DNA from 3 places in the Pantoea sp. At-9b genome. Region 3 is predicted to be linked to each of the others. Evidence: predicted binding sites of a transcription regulator. Region 3 holds the regulator's gene; each other region holds the start of a gene.
The links. The regulator CRP, encoded in region 3, controls carbon source genes, mostly activating them, when cyclic AMP is high. The targets are predictions, from matches to a motif close to ATGTGANNNNNNTCACAT.

Region 1 (4,739 bases), 470 kb from region 3:
AGACTTTAGAACCACCAACGACAGCCACCAGCGGACGCTGCGGGTTGCTCATCACTTTGCCCAGCGCTTCCAGCTCAGCAGAGAGCAGCGGGCCGGCACAGGCGATCGGGGCGAATTTACCCACGCCGTGTGTTGATGCCTGCGCACGGTGCGCAGTACCGAAAGCATCCATCACAAACACGTCACACAGGGCAGCGTATTTTTTGGACAGGGCTTCGTCGTCTTTCTTTTCGCCTTTGTTGAAGCGCACGTTTTCCAGCACAACCAGCTCACCTGCACCGACTTCAACGCCGTCGAGGTAATCTTTAGCCAGGGTAACTGTGGTGCCGTTCAGTTTGTCTTTCAGATAGTTAACAACCGGCAGCAGGGAGAACTCTTCGTTGTATTCACCTTCGGTCGGACGACCCAGGTGAGAGGTAACCATCACTTTCGCGCCCTGTTTCAACGCCGCTTCGATGGTGGGCAGAGAAGCACGGATACGTGCATCAGACGTCACTTTCCCTTCTTTCACTGGTACGTTGAGATCGGCACGGATCAGAACACGTTTTCCAGCAAGATCCAGATCGGTCATCTTAATTACAGACATGGTGAACCCTCTCGTTGATTCTCATAAGTTTTGCCAGACGCAGACCGCGTCTTACCTGAAACCGCGTGCGGCCATTGCTAACGTTGTATCGAGCATGCGGTTAGCAAAGCCCCATTCGTTGTCACACCAAACCAGGGTTTTGATAAGGTGGTGACCGCTGACCCGCGTTTGCGTGCCATCCACAATGGCACTGTGCGGATCATGGTTAAAATCTACTGAGACTAACGGTAATTCCGTATAGTCAACTATACCACGAAATGCCCCTTCTGATGCGTTTTGCAGCAAGGCATTGACCTCGCATGCCTTCACCGCCTGACGGACTGAAACGCTCAAATCAATGGCTGTCACATTGATGGTTGGCACACGTACCGCGATAGCTTCAAAGCGATCGTTAAATTTCGGAAAAATGCGCGTGATGCCCGCCGCCAGACGCGTATCCACCGGAATGATCGATTGGCTGGCAGCACGGGTACGGCGCAGGTCGCTGTGATACGCATCGATCACCTGCTGATCGTGCATCGCCGAGTGAATCGTGGTGACAGTGCCCGATTCAATGCCAAACGCGTCATCCAGCAACTTTATCACCGGAATAATACAGTTGGTGGTGCAGGATGCGTTGGAGACAATGCGGTCAGTTTGTTTAAGAGCCTGTTCGTTCACGCCGAACACAACGGTGGCATCCAGATCGTTACCGCCCGGATGCGAGAACAACACCTTCTTCGCGCCCGCCTGCAAATGGGCTTCGCCATCGGCACGGCTACCGTAAACACCGGTACAATCCAGCACGATATCGACATTCAGTTCCTGCCACGGCAGGGTGGCGATATCGGCCTGGTGCAGGATACGAATGGTATCGTCACCGACAAACAGCAGGTCGCGTTCCTGGCGCACGTCAAAGGCAAAACGTCCGTGGCTGGTATCGTACTTAAGCAGATGCGCCATCCCGACGGCTTCTGCCAGTTCGTTAATCGCTACCACGGTGATTTCCGCTCTGCGCCCTGTTTCATAGAGCGCACGCAGCACATTACGCCCGATACGACCAAAACCATTTATAGCTATGCGAACGGTCATCTTTCCTTCAACCACACCTGAAAAAACGTGCCGATAGCCTGAGCGTTTCATCCCATTTTGTACAGGGAATTCTTGCCCGTTGCTGATAGCGGGAAGAGACAATATCGTCACAACTGAAACGGTTCAGCTAGGATAAAGCAAGGAAGGAATAACAGGAATGATTGTGATCAACTGCGCTGCTGATTATTGGATCTACGTCACAAAATCAGCCAATTTAAGATTATTACTGGAGGAATAATTGGGCGGCCACCAGGCCGCCCACAGGTCTTACAGAATGGATTTCGCAGTCGCGACCACATTGGCCACGGTGAAACCAAACTCTTCGAACAGCTTCTCGGCCGGAGCTGACTCACCGAAGCTGGTCATGCCGACGATTGCACCGTTCAGGCCGGTGTATTTGAACCAGTAGTCCGCGATACCGGCTTCGATTGCCACACGTGCAGCAACCGCTTTCGGCAGTACGGATTCACGGTAAGCCGCATCCTGTTTGTCGAACGCATCGGTCGACGGCATGGAAACCACGCGTACCTTGCGGCCTTCGGTGGTCAGCTGGTCGTAAGCACCGACCGCCAGTTCCACTTCTGAACCGGTGGCAATCAGGATCAGTTCCGGCTGACCGGCACAATCCTTCAGCACATAACCACCGCGTGCCACGTTAGCCAGCTGCTCGGCGCTACGATCCTGCTGCGCCAGGTTCTGACGGGAGAAGATCAGCGCGCTCGGGCCATCTTTGCGCTCGATGGCGTATTTCCACGCCACGGCGGATTCCACCTGGTCACACGGACGCCACAGGCTCATGTTCGGGGTGGTGCGCAGGCTGGCCATCTGCTCAACCGGCTGGTGCGTCGGGCCGTCTTCGCCCAGACCGATGGAGTCATGGGTGTAGACCATGATTTGACGGATCTTCATCAGCGCCGCCATACGTGCCGCGTTACGCGCGTATTCCACAAACATCAGGAAGGTAGCGGTGTACGGCAGGAAACCGCCGTGCAGGGCGATACCGTTGGCAATCGCGGTCATACCGAATTCACGCACGCCGTAGTGGATGTAGTTACCGGCTGCATCTTCGTTGATCGGCTTCGAGCCGGACCACATGGTCAGGTTGCTCGGTGCCAGGTCCGCAGAACCGCCGAGGTATTCCGGCAGGATTTTGCCGAAGGCTTCGATGGCATTCTGTGAGGCTTTACGGCTGGCGATTTTCGCCGGATTGGCCTGCAACTGCTCAACAAATTTCTGTGACTCTTCTGCCCAGTTGGCCGGCAGTTCGTTGTTCATACGACGTTTGAATTCGGCAGCCAGTTCCGGGTGCGCAGCAGCGTAGGCGGCGAATTTCTCGTCCCATGCCGCTTCTTTCGCTTTGCCTGCTTCTTTGGCATCCCACTGCGCATAGATGTCTGCCGGGATCTCGAACGGTGCGTAGTCCCAGCCCAGCTGTTTGCGGGTCAGCGCCACTTCGGCGTCGCCCAGCGGTGCGCCGTGGGAGTCGTGGGTACCGGCTTTGTTCGGAGAACCGAAACCGATGATGGTTTTGCACATCAGCAGGGATGGCTTGTCAGTAACGGCTTTGGCTTCTTCCACCGCTTTTTTGATGGCGTCGGCGTCGTGACCGTCCACGCCGCGCACCACGTGCCAGCCGTAGGCTTCAAAGCGTTTTGCGGTGTCGTCGGTGAACCAGCCATCCACGTGACCGTCGATGGAGATGCCGTTATCGTCATAGAAGGCAACCAGTTTGCCCAGCTTCAGCGTACCAGCGATGGAGCACACCTCGTGTGAGATACCTTCCATCATGCAGCCGTCGCCCATAAACACGTAAGTGTTGTGGTCCACGATGTCGTGGCCCGGACGGTTGAACTGCGCAGCAAGGGTGCGCTCAGCGATCGCGAAGCCCACGGCATTCGCAATGCCCTGACCCAGCGGGCCGGTGGTGGTTTCGACGCCAGCGGTGTAGCCGTATTCCGGGTGACCTGGAGTTTTGGAATGCAGCTGACGGAAGTTCTGCAGCTCGCTCATCGGCAGATCGTAACCGGTGAGGTGCAGCAGGCTGTAAATCAGCATCGAGCCGTGGCCGTTAGACAGCACAAAGCGGTCGCGTGCCGCCCATTGCGGGTTGGTCGGGTTATGGTTCAGGAAGTCACGCCACAGCACTTCGGCAATGTCCGCCATGCCCATCGGCGCACCAGGGTGTCCCGATTTGGCTTTCTGTACTGCATCCATACTTAACGCGCGAATGGCGTTGGCAAGCTCTTTACGAGAGGGCATTTTCTACTCCAGGTCGGATTAATACTTCGCCGCTCCTAACTTATTGTAATTAATCAGCTATCAGGCGAAGCAAGGAAAAAGTCGCACATCAATGTACATGAAAAACGGGGCAAAAGTACATGCTACGGGGTGCTAAATCTGGTGGTCAGAGGTTGCAATTCAGCTGCTGTCTGCTAGCCAGCAAAGCGCTTGCAGGCTATAAACAAAGCGTTTAAACACCGGCATCAAGTTCAGGTGTTTGTTTTTACTACCTTGTTACTCTGAGGATTCTGGAATGAAGATCCAAACGACCATCATTGCCTTTGGGATAGCTGCCTTGTTGAGCGGCTGTGAAGGATTCGACAACAATGCGTTGCTGCAATCCGGCGCGCAGGCGTATCAGGCTTATGCGTTAAGTGACGACCAGGTGAAGCAGCTGAGCGATCAATCCTGTGCGCAGATGGATAAGGATAATCAGCTCGCCCCGGCGAACAGTGAGTACCAGCAACGCCTGAATAAAATCGGCGCAGCGCTGGGTGACAACATCAACGGTGTGCCAGCTAACTATAAGGTCTATCTGACCAAAGATGTGAATGCCTGGGCGATGGCGAATGGCTGCATCCGCGTCTACAGCGGCCTGATGGATATGATGACCGATAACGAGGTCGAGGGGGTGTTGGGTCATGAGATGGGCCATGTCGCCCTGGGTCATACGCGTAAAGCGATGCAGGTGGCCTTCGCGACCACAGCGGCGCGTACCGCGGCAACATCAATGGGAGGCGTTATCGGTTCGTTATCCCAATCGCAACTGGGGGAACTGGGCGAGCAGTTGGTGAATGCGCAG
Region 2 (4,739 bases), 750 kb from region 3:
ACATAATTAATCCTCTGAATTTTTTGTGTTGTGAGTGGCCGCGCGACTGACGTTTGCCTGCCATCCTGGTGCACGTTTCTCCACTGAGAAACAACGCAAACGTTTACGTAGTCGCGTATTTCTGGTCGTAAAAAGGGGAACACAGAAAAAAGGCAAACGATTATCCGGTGATTGGCCTGAGATTTTCAACTGCTAATCTACATAGATACAGGATAATCCTCATTGCATAACAGAAATGCAACGTAGTTCCGCTGCCTCACCGTTTGCCAGATGCAACGGAAAGGACTGGAAAATCTAGGGATTTCCCCAGTGACTTTCGTTGCGCAACCAAGTGATAGCCGGGTTGCGCAACATGATTATTGGCTGAAATTGATCGGGCCACCCTGCTCAATCGCCCGCTGCCAGGCGGCACGCTGTTCCAGTCCCTCCAGCCAGAGCTGGCTGGCGGGCATATCACGCAGGCCAGAGCGGGCACGCATCGCCAGCAGCGGAAAACTCATCTGAATATCAGCGATGCTAAAACGATTGCCCGCAAAATATGGATGCTGACTCAGGTGATGTTCAATCACATCACCATGTAAGGTCAGTTGCTTATTGAGCCAGGCTTTCTGGATACCGGCACTGAAAGCCTTACCCGCCGGACGTAACAGCCAGGGCACCGGTTTTTTACCCAACTGTCCAAACACCAGCTTCATCACCAACAACGGCATCAGCGACCCCTCGGCATAGTGCAGCCAGTAACCTGCTGCAATCTGCGCATCCTCATCAGACAGCTTCAACCGATATTCGACGTCATATTTGTCGGCCAGATATTCGAGGATCGCGCCAGATTCCGCCAGCACGCGATTGCCATCGGTGATCACCGGAGATTTGCCCAGTGGATGGACTTTCTTCAACGAGTCCGGTGCCAGCAATGTGCCTTCACGTTGGTAACGTTTGATCTGATAAGGCACCGATAGCTCTTCCAGCAGCCACAGCACCCGATGTGAGCGCGAATTTTCAAGATGGTGAACGGTGATCATCATGGCTTCCTGACCAATGGTTTGACCAGTAAGTATAGATGATGTCACCTCAGCGTTTCTGCTCGTCCTGTTGCGGATCGAGTAAAACCGCCCCTGAACCTTGCTCGCCTAAACGGTCGCCCGGGTTGCGGAGTGGGCAGTCACGCATCGACAAACAACCACAGCCGATACAACCATCGAGATCATTGCGCAGTCGCGTCAGGGTTTCGATACGTTTATCCAACTCTTCACGCCAGTGCTGTGTCAGCGCATCCCATTCCTGGGTCGACATGCGTTTATTGGCGGGCACATGCATCAAACTGTCGCTCACCGTCGCGAGAGGAATCCCTATGCGTTGCGCGATTTTAATGATGGCCACCCGGCGCAGCACATCACGGCTATACCGCCGCTGATTACCGTTATTACGCGTACTGGAGATCAATCCTTTGGTTTCGTAAAAGTGCAAAGCCGATACCGCCACGCCGCTGCGCTTCGCCACTTCACCCGGTGTCAGCACCGGTTTCGGGTAGTTGCGTTCTTTTTTCATTTGGCTCTTTACCTCAAGTTAACTTGAGGAATTATACTCGCTCCCCATTGAAACTTCGAATCTCTACTCAGAAGGATGTGGTTATGATGCAAGAGGAAATCATTCATTCACTGACTCACTGGATCGATCAGAATCTGGATAAAACCCTGTCGATTGATGAAGTAGCGGCTAAATCAGGTTATTCCAAATGGCACCTGCAACGTATGTTCCGTACCGTGACGAAACAAACGTTGGGGGGTTATATCCGCGAACGTCGCTTAACGCTGGCCGCTGAGGCTCTGCGCCAGACGCAACGTCCGGTATTTGATATCGCTATGCAGTACGGTTACGACTCACAACAAACCTTTTCCCGCGTTTTTCGCCGTCAGTTTTCGCAAACGCCGACCGCGTATCGCCACACCATGCGCCGTCAGGCGATGATCCAGCGTCCACGCCTGGTGAGCTTTGATTGCAGCGAGAATATGGCCAGCTTTACCCAGCGTACCACCGGCGAGTGCTGCCCGGTGCGCTAACCCTGCCTGCGCGCCCCGAGCGGGCGCTCCCTGCCTTGCTTAAAATCGCGCGATAAATCGCGCCGCTACCTCTCTATGCGTCATGCCTGATTCGCGCGGTGTTTCTGCCGATATCGATAAAATTTTTTCTACCATACCAGGTATAAATTTTGTTCAAAGTTTCAAATCGGGTGATATAATGTGACCCAAGTCACAGTTTAATGCGTAGTTCGACGGCCTGAAGGGCCTCCCTGACCTTCCTTCTCTGCCGCCAGTGATGTCCGTCGAATGTCAGGGATGTTACTGATTCATAGAGGTTCGTTGCAGATGGCTACTTTAACCACCAGTCTTATCGTTATGCGCTGGGAATTGCTGAGCGCAGTAATGATGTTTTTCGCCAGCACCCTGAAAATTCGTTTTCGTCAGAACAGCCACCATGTGATGGCACTGATGTGCGGTGGAATCGGTCTGGGTATGTCCTGCTGGTTTGTTACCGGCCTGATGGGGATCACCCTCAGCATGGAAAATCTGCATAACTTCATGGAAATTTCCAAGAATGCCTTTGTCGAAGTGATGAGCCAAACGCCAGCCGACTGGCCGATGCCTTAATCGCTGCCAATAAAAAACCCCGCATCGCGGGGTTTTTTATTTGCTGTGTGATTTCAAACTTTCTTCAATACGGCCGGGATGTTGACATCCGCTACCGTTCCATCCGGTGTCTGCGCACCAAGACGGTCCTGAATCCACATATCACCCATCATCTGATTAAGTCCACGATCCAGCCCGGTGACCATCCCGGCTCCCGGCGTAAAGGTCAGTTCACCAAAATAAACCTGCTGTTCGTGGATATACCAGTCAACGCGCACATAATCGAAATCACTTGCCAGCTTCTTACTCAGCACTAACGCGTGTTGTAACGCGGCCATTTGCGGCGAAATATCCAATCCGGTATCACGAATCTTATGGTAGGCATCGTTTAAGTTGTTCACATAAAAATTCATAGAAAGCAATGGATTACATCGATTATAAATCACCTGAAGCACATACTCGAAATTGCCATCACGTTTATTGAACATGTGGAACTTGTAATCAACCGGCACGTTTTTCCCGTCACCAATGTACTTTTCCACCAGAATGCGTGGCTTGATGTAACGGTAATGAATCTCACGCGCCTCATCCGCATAGTCTTTTTTCAACCAGGTCTGGCATTTGCTGATGATCTGCTGCTTCTTCAACGCATCCGGCTCGTCTAACAGGATCTCGACCATATTCGAACCGTGATTCGGCTTGATCACCGTATTCTTCCAGCTTGCCATCGTATGCAGCGTATGGGGATCACTGGTTTCATACACCAACGGAATCAGATACTCACTCCCTACCTTCTCAGCAATGTAATCGCGCACCGAGTATTTATCCGACAGGCGACCATAGTTCAAATAATCGCCATAGACAAACTTGCGATACAGCACCTTCTCATTAAACACCTTGGGCTGACGCAAATTCGGTAACCGACGAAATCTACGAAAGTAGTACAGACGGTCCTGGTAAGCCCAGGGCATTTTTTTGATGAAATACCGCACACTTCGTCTGAGTTCATCTTTCAACTTGAGCATATCTAACCTCATTTGTAGGTTTTGTAGTTGAGCGAGGAAACTTGAATCTTAAAAATGGCGCCATTTCTGAAGAAGTAATTCATTACCGTCAGGGACAGAAGTTCGGTAATGAAAACGCTCCAGGCGGCCCCCATGATGCCGTAGCCCTGGATCAGCCACCACGAAAGCGGCAGACTGATGGCCATCAAGCAGATAATTTTTCTAAGCAGATAATTAAATCCTCCTTCCTTGACCATGTAGCGATACGCCACCGTTCCCATCGCCGAAAAACTGGATGCTATCGACAACACCGTAATAAGACTTCCCGACTGCGTGTATTCGTGACCGTACAAAGCAATGATGATTTTTTCGCCACATAAGGCGATGACGAAAAGCAAAAGCAATGAAACACCCAAAACATAACCATTCAGGCGCGCCGTCAACTTGTTGGCAACCTCACCGCGCTCCCGGAAGATTTCTGAAAAGCTGGACGTGATAATGGCTAACGGGATGAAGGTCCACGATGCCGAAATGGTGTTGGCGGCCGCGAACAAGCCCAGCTCACGCGCCGAAGCGATCCCCACCAGAAACATCTGCGCGGTTTTCACCTGTACCGAAATAAAAATACTGGAGATCGCCAGCGGCAGACCGGCATAGAGCAGATAACGCAGGTAAGGACCGCGTTTACTCCGTGCGGGTGCCTGTTCCTGATTTTCGCGGTAAAAGTTGTAGCGTTTGATGGCATAGGGAACCAGCGTAACCACCACGATCGACAACGTCAGCCAAATCGGGTTAAGTCGAAACCAGGCAATGGCAAAGCTGATGGAGAAACCGAGCAACAGGCCGATTGAATTCGCAATGGTATTGAGCCGGGAAGCCAGACGTGCGTTGTTATACACACTGAACGTGTCCTGCGTAACAAACACCGAGGCGATAAACGAGGCCAGGGCAAACGCAAGGAAGTTTTCCTGCATGTTGTACCAGACCCAAATCAACACCGGCACCGAGGTCAACACCAATAACGCGAATCGCAGCGTGCGCGCTACGTTCATCAGGCGCACACCTTTCGGCTCACTCTTGCTGATGGTCTTGAACAGTATCGTTTCGG
Region 3 (4,739 bases):
CATATCTTTCAGATACTGGGAATTAAAGCCTGGCTCGGTCATCGCCTGATTCAGCGAGTTAAACATCGCGTTGTGCGCCTGATTGACCTTGATGCGTTGATAAGCCAGTTTCTCCGGTGACTGCTCCGGTCCGAGCAACAGCTGCATGGCTTCCTGATCGGCTTCCAGCGCATCGTGCGCGTTCTTCCGCAACAAGCCGCTCTGCCACTGCGGCCACAGCCAAATCATGCCGCCAAAGGCAATCAGACACCCCATCAGCGTATCCATCATGCGTGGCAGCAGAAACTGTGCGCCATTCAGCGACAGCAATTGCAGCGAATACACCGCTGTCACCGTGAAACCAATCATCGACCAGCCGTAATATTTACGCGTCACCAGATAGCTGGCGAGGGTGATCGCCAGCATAAATAACAGGGTGATGGATTCCGGTACGGCAAAACGCAATGAGGCGGCAGCAATCAACAACCCGGCAAAGGTGCCGAGCGCACGGTGTTGAATCCTCACCCGCGTGGCGCTGTAGCCATTCTGGCTGACGAACATGGTGGTCATCAGAATCCAGTAAGGTTTGGGGATGTTAAAGAACAGCGCCAGCGCGCTGCCAAACATCAGCATCACGGCAAAGCGGGCCGCGGTACGCAAGGCGGGCGATTTCAGCGACAGATAGCTGCGCAGCGCCGGAAAAAACGGCAGGCGGCGTTGGCGATCGGCCATCAGGTCACGGGTATACAGCGGTTTCTGGGTACGCAACACGCGCGCAATGCGGCTGAAATGATACAGACAGAAGTTACCCACCGGATTGTCCGGGTGCTGACGGGCAATTTTTTCCAGCGCACCCAGTTGCTTATCCATTTGAAAACGGTCCGGCAACTGGTGATACAGAATGGCATCGGCCAGCAGACGCAGGCGGGCGGAGATGGTTTTGGCATTCCAGCGAATCACCGCCTCGGCATGGCTTTGCTCCACCAGCTTTTGCACTTCTTCCGGCTGATGCAGGCTAACGGAGATGTGTTCCTGCAAATCCAGCGCCACCTGAAAAGCGCGCGTCAGGCGTTTATGGCTGTTATCCCGGCTGGCCGACAGCATGTGCATTTGCTGATAGCAGGTGGTGATCAGATCCACCGCTTTCTGTTGGCGTGCCAGCAACGGAGGCAGCGCTTTCTCCGGGTCGGTCAACTGGGTCAGCAGGGTATATTTGGCATCGCAATAATCCGCCAGCTCACGGTACAACAGGCTCAGCGACTCGCGCATCGGCTGCTCTTTCCACAGCCAGAACCAGAACCAGTTAAACAGCCCGTACCACAAGGTGCCGCCAATGTAGAGCAGCGGTGGTACCCAGATAGGCATGCGGCCTACCAGGCTCAGGGTAAAGATGGAGGCGATCAGCGTGGCGGGCAGCAAGCGGCCATGCAACGGGCTGATCTCGCCGGTCACACCGACTAATAACGGCAGCACCAGCAGAATCAGCGGCAAGGGGACGTGATAATCCGTCAGCCATTGAATCAGGAAGCTGCCGGTCGCAAACAGGGAACCGCCAATAACCAGGCGTTTGAAGAAACGTTTATGCGGCGTATCAAGACCGGCGATGTTGCAGCAGGCCGGCACTAAGGAAAACAGCAAGCCTTTTTGCAGATCGCCAAACAGCCAGCCGAGAGCCACGGGCAGGCACAGCACCAGCGTTTGCCGCAGGGCGTAGTTAACCTCGGGATGATAGATGATTCGACGCCACATCAGCTCATCGCAGACAAAAACGGCGCGATGCTGCCATCACGCCGTGGGTGAGAAGAAATTAGCGGGTGCCGTAAACGACGATGGTTTTACCATGTGCGGAGATCAGGTTTTGATCTTCCAGCATTTTCAGAATACGGCCAACTGTCTCGCGTGAGCAGCCGACGATCTGACCAATTTCCTGACGGGTGATTTTGATCTGCATCCCGTCCGGGTGGGTCATGGCATCAGGCTGCTTGGCCAGATTGAGCAGCGTCTGCGCAATGCGGCCGGTCACATCAAGGAAGGCAAGGTTGCCTACTTTTTCTGATGTCACCTGCAGGCGACGCGCCATCTGCGCCGAAAGACGCATTAAAATATCCGGGTTTACCTGAATCAGCTGACGGAATTTTTTGTAGGAAATTTCAGCCACTTCGCAGGCAGTTTTCGCTCTAACCCAGGCACTGCGTTCCTGACCTTCTTCAAACAGGCCAAGCTCGCCGATGAAATCCCCCTGATTGAGGTAGGAGAGGATCATCTCTTTGCCTTCTTCATCTTTAATCAGCACCGCAACGGCACCTTTCACGATGTAGTAGAGCGTTTCCGCTTTCTCACCCTGATGAATCAGGGTGCTTTTGGATGGATATTTGTGAATATGGCAATGGGACAGGAACCATTCGAGTGTAGGGTCTGTTTGCGGTTTGCCGAGAACCATTCGCTATTATCCTCTGTTGTAATCGTGCCCAAAACACAGGGGGCAGTTTTCCCTGTCAGGCGGTGAAATCGTAGAGCGCTTCCTGTAAAGGAAAATTATTCGGGTGGACTCTTAAGCCAGGCTTCTGATTCTTCCCGCCTTCGTCTATTGCGACGAAAATATTTTCAGCACTGTTTGTAGCACAGCTTTTGCTAGCTGTCTTCTGTTGTCTCGCTTCAGCAAAAGGGCGATTAGTCTGGATTGCTGTTTCTCAGGTGAAAGCGTACTCTGGCGGCAAATCAGCCGATTCAGGAGAAAGAATAATGCAGGCACGGGTCAAATGGGTGGAAGGGCTTACCTTTCTCGGAGAATCCTCATCAGGTCATCAGATATTAATGGATGGCAATTCGGGCGACAAAGCACCGAGTCCGATGGAGATGGTGCTGATGGCTGCGGGCGGTTGCAGCGCGATTGATGTGGTGTCGATCCTGCAAAAAGGGCGCAATGACGTGGCGGATTGTGAGGTAAAACTGACCTCGGAACGTCGTGAAGAAGCACCACGCATTTTCACACATATCAACCTGCATTTTATTGTCAGCGGCAAAGCGCTGGGCGACAAAGCGGTGGCGCGGGCGGTTGATCTGTCGGCGGAGAAGTATTGCTCGGTGGCGATTATGCTGGGCAAAGGGGTAGAAATTACCCACAGCTATGAGGTGGTTGAACTTTAGCACGAACGTAGCGGCGCGATTTATCGCGCGGATTTTTTCGTGCAGCATGCACGGTCAGGCGATTTATCGCGCCGATTTTTCCCGCAGCGATTCCGGGATCGCGTGATAAATCGCGCCGCTACGAAAAATTTGGCTTACTTGATGCGTTTGCCTTCAATCAGGCGTTGCACCAGCGGCGTCATAATCAGCTCCATCGCCAGCCCCATTTTGCCGCCGGGCACCACCAGGGTGTTCATATGCGAGATAAAGGAATCCTGAATCATCGCCAGCAGGTAAGGGAAGGCAATGCCTTCCAGTCCACGGAAATGGATCACCACAAAGCTTTCATCCAGGGACGGAATTTCACGCGCGGCAAACGGGTTCGACGTGTCGACGGTCGGCACGCGCTGGAAGTTGATGTGGGTACGCGAGAACTGTGGGGTGATGAAGTTGATGTAATCCTCCATCGAACGTACCACCGAATCCATCACCGCTTCGCGTGAATGGCCGCGTTCACTGGTATCGCGCACCAGCTTTTGAATCCACTCAAGGTTAACGATCGGTACCACACCCACCAGTAAATCGACATGCTCAGCCACGTTGTGCTGCTGCGTCACCACGCCGCCATGCAAACCTTCATAGAACAACACATCGGTGTTTTCCGGCAGCGGCTGCCACGGCGTGAAAGTACCGGGCACCTGGTTCCACGGCACGGCTTCGTCATAGGTATGCAGATATTTGCGCGACTGGCCGAGGCCGGTTTTACCGTACTGCTCAAACGTCTGCTCCAGCAGACCAAAATCGTTCGCTTCTGGCCCGAAATAGCTGATATGACGGCCCAGATCGCGCGCTTTGCGGATCGCCATGTCCATTTCCGGGCGCGTATAGCGATGGAAACTGTCACCTTCCAATTCAGCGGCATGCAGATTCAGCTGCTGAAATATTTTGCGGAAGGCGAGGCTGGTGGTGGTGGTTCCGGCACCGCTGGAACCGGTAACGGCAATGATCGGATGCCTGGCTGACATAACAAAGCTCCCTGTGAAATCCGGCGATGAGCATTGTTAGCACGAAAAGCCGGGATGTGCATTAGCCGCGAAATTCACCGCGCGCCATGATATTGACGGTTTCGTGCAGTTCTGACCACACCAGCACCGCGTCACCGCGTTCCAGCTGGCGACGCACATCAGCGACTTTTTGCGCCAGACTGCGCTCCTGTTCACCGTAGTCGGTGCCTTCGCGTAATACAAAGGCTTCAATCAGGTTTTCCAGCGTTTCAGGGTCGAGTTGTTGCCACGGAATAATCACGATCATACATCCAGATAAGTTGATAACCACTGCGGCACACGTTGTTCCAGCCACATTTGCGGTCGCAGCAGCGTTCCGCCGACAAAACCGACATGGCCGCCTTGTTGCGTGAGCTGATATTGAATCGAGGGCGACAGTTGCTCCGGCTGCGGTATCACCGCGTCGGTCATAAAGGGATCGTCTTTGGCGTGAATGATCAGCAGCGGCTTACGCACCCCGGTCAACAGCGGCATGGCGCTGGCCCGATGATAATAGTCACCGGCATCCACGAAACCGTGCGCCCGTGAGGTGACCGCATCGTCAAAGTCACGCAACCGGCGCAGGGCGCG

Region 1: epd (erythrose-4-phosphate dehydrogenase) is a predicted target of CRP. The motif match lies at 1,843-1,860, and genes of this name have one in related genera.
Region 2: PAT9B_RS01645 (YjcB family protein) is a predicted target of CRP. The motif match lies at 2,239-2,256, and genes of this name have one in related genera.

What each region holds. Positions count from the first base shown of each region.
Region 1 is NC_014837.1:3,522,324-3,527,062, forward strand. It holds gene pgk (phosphoglycerate kinase) at 1-586, opposite strand, end outside; gene epd (erythrose-4-phosphate dehydrogenase) at 638-1,657, opposite strand; gene tkt (transketolase) at 1,925-3,916, opposite strand; gene PAT9B_RS16185 (M48 family metallopeptidase) at 4,191-4,739, shown strand, end outside.
Region 2 is NC_014837.1:374,895-379,633, reverse strand. It holds gene PAT9B_RS01665 (NCS2 family permease) at 1-4, opposite strand, end outside; gene PAT9B_RS01660 (glutathione S-transferase family protein) at 357-1,022, opposite strand; gene soxR (redox-sensitive transcriptional activator SoxR) at 1,072-1,548, opposite strand; gene soxS (superoxide response transcriptional regulator SoxS) at 1,632-2,060, shown strand; gene PAT9B_RS01645 (YjcB family protein) at 2,367-2,648, shown strand; gene PAT9B_RS01640 (ATP-grasp fold amidoligase family protein) at 2,702-3,652, opposite strand; gene PAT9B_RS01635 (polysaccharide biosynthesis C-terminal domain-containing protein) at 3,661-4,739, opposite strand, start outside.
Region 3 is NC_014837.1:3,997,119-4,001,857, reverse strand. It holds gene PAT9B_RS18520 (YccS/YhfK family putative transporter) at 1-1,728, opposite strand, end outside; gene crp (cAMP-activated global transcriptional regulator CRP) at 1,787-2,419, opposite strand; gene PAT9B_RS18510 (OsmC family protein) at 2,722-3,126, shown strand; gene PAT9B_RS18505 (phosphoribulokinase) at 3,261-4,130, opposite strand; gene PAT9B_RS18500 (YheU family protein) at 4,192-4,410, opposite strand; gene PAT9B_RS18495 (hydrolase) at 4,413-4,739, opposite strand, start outside.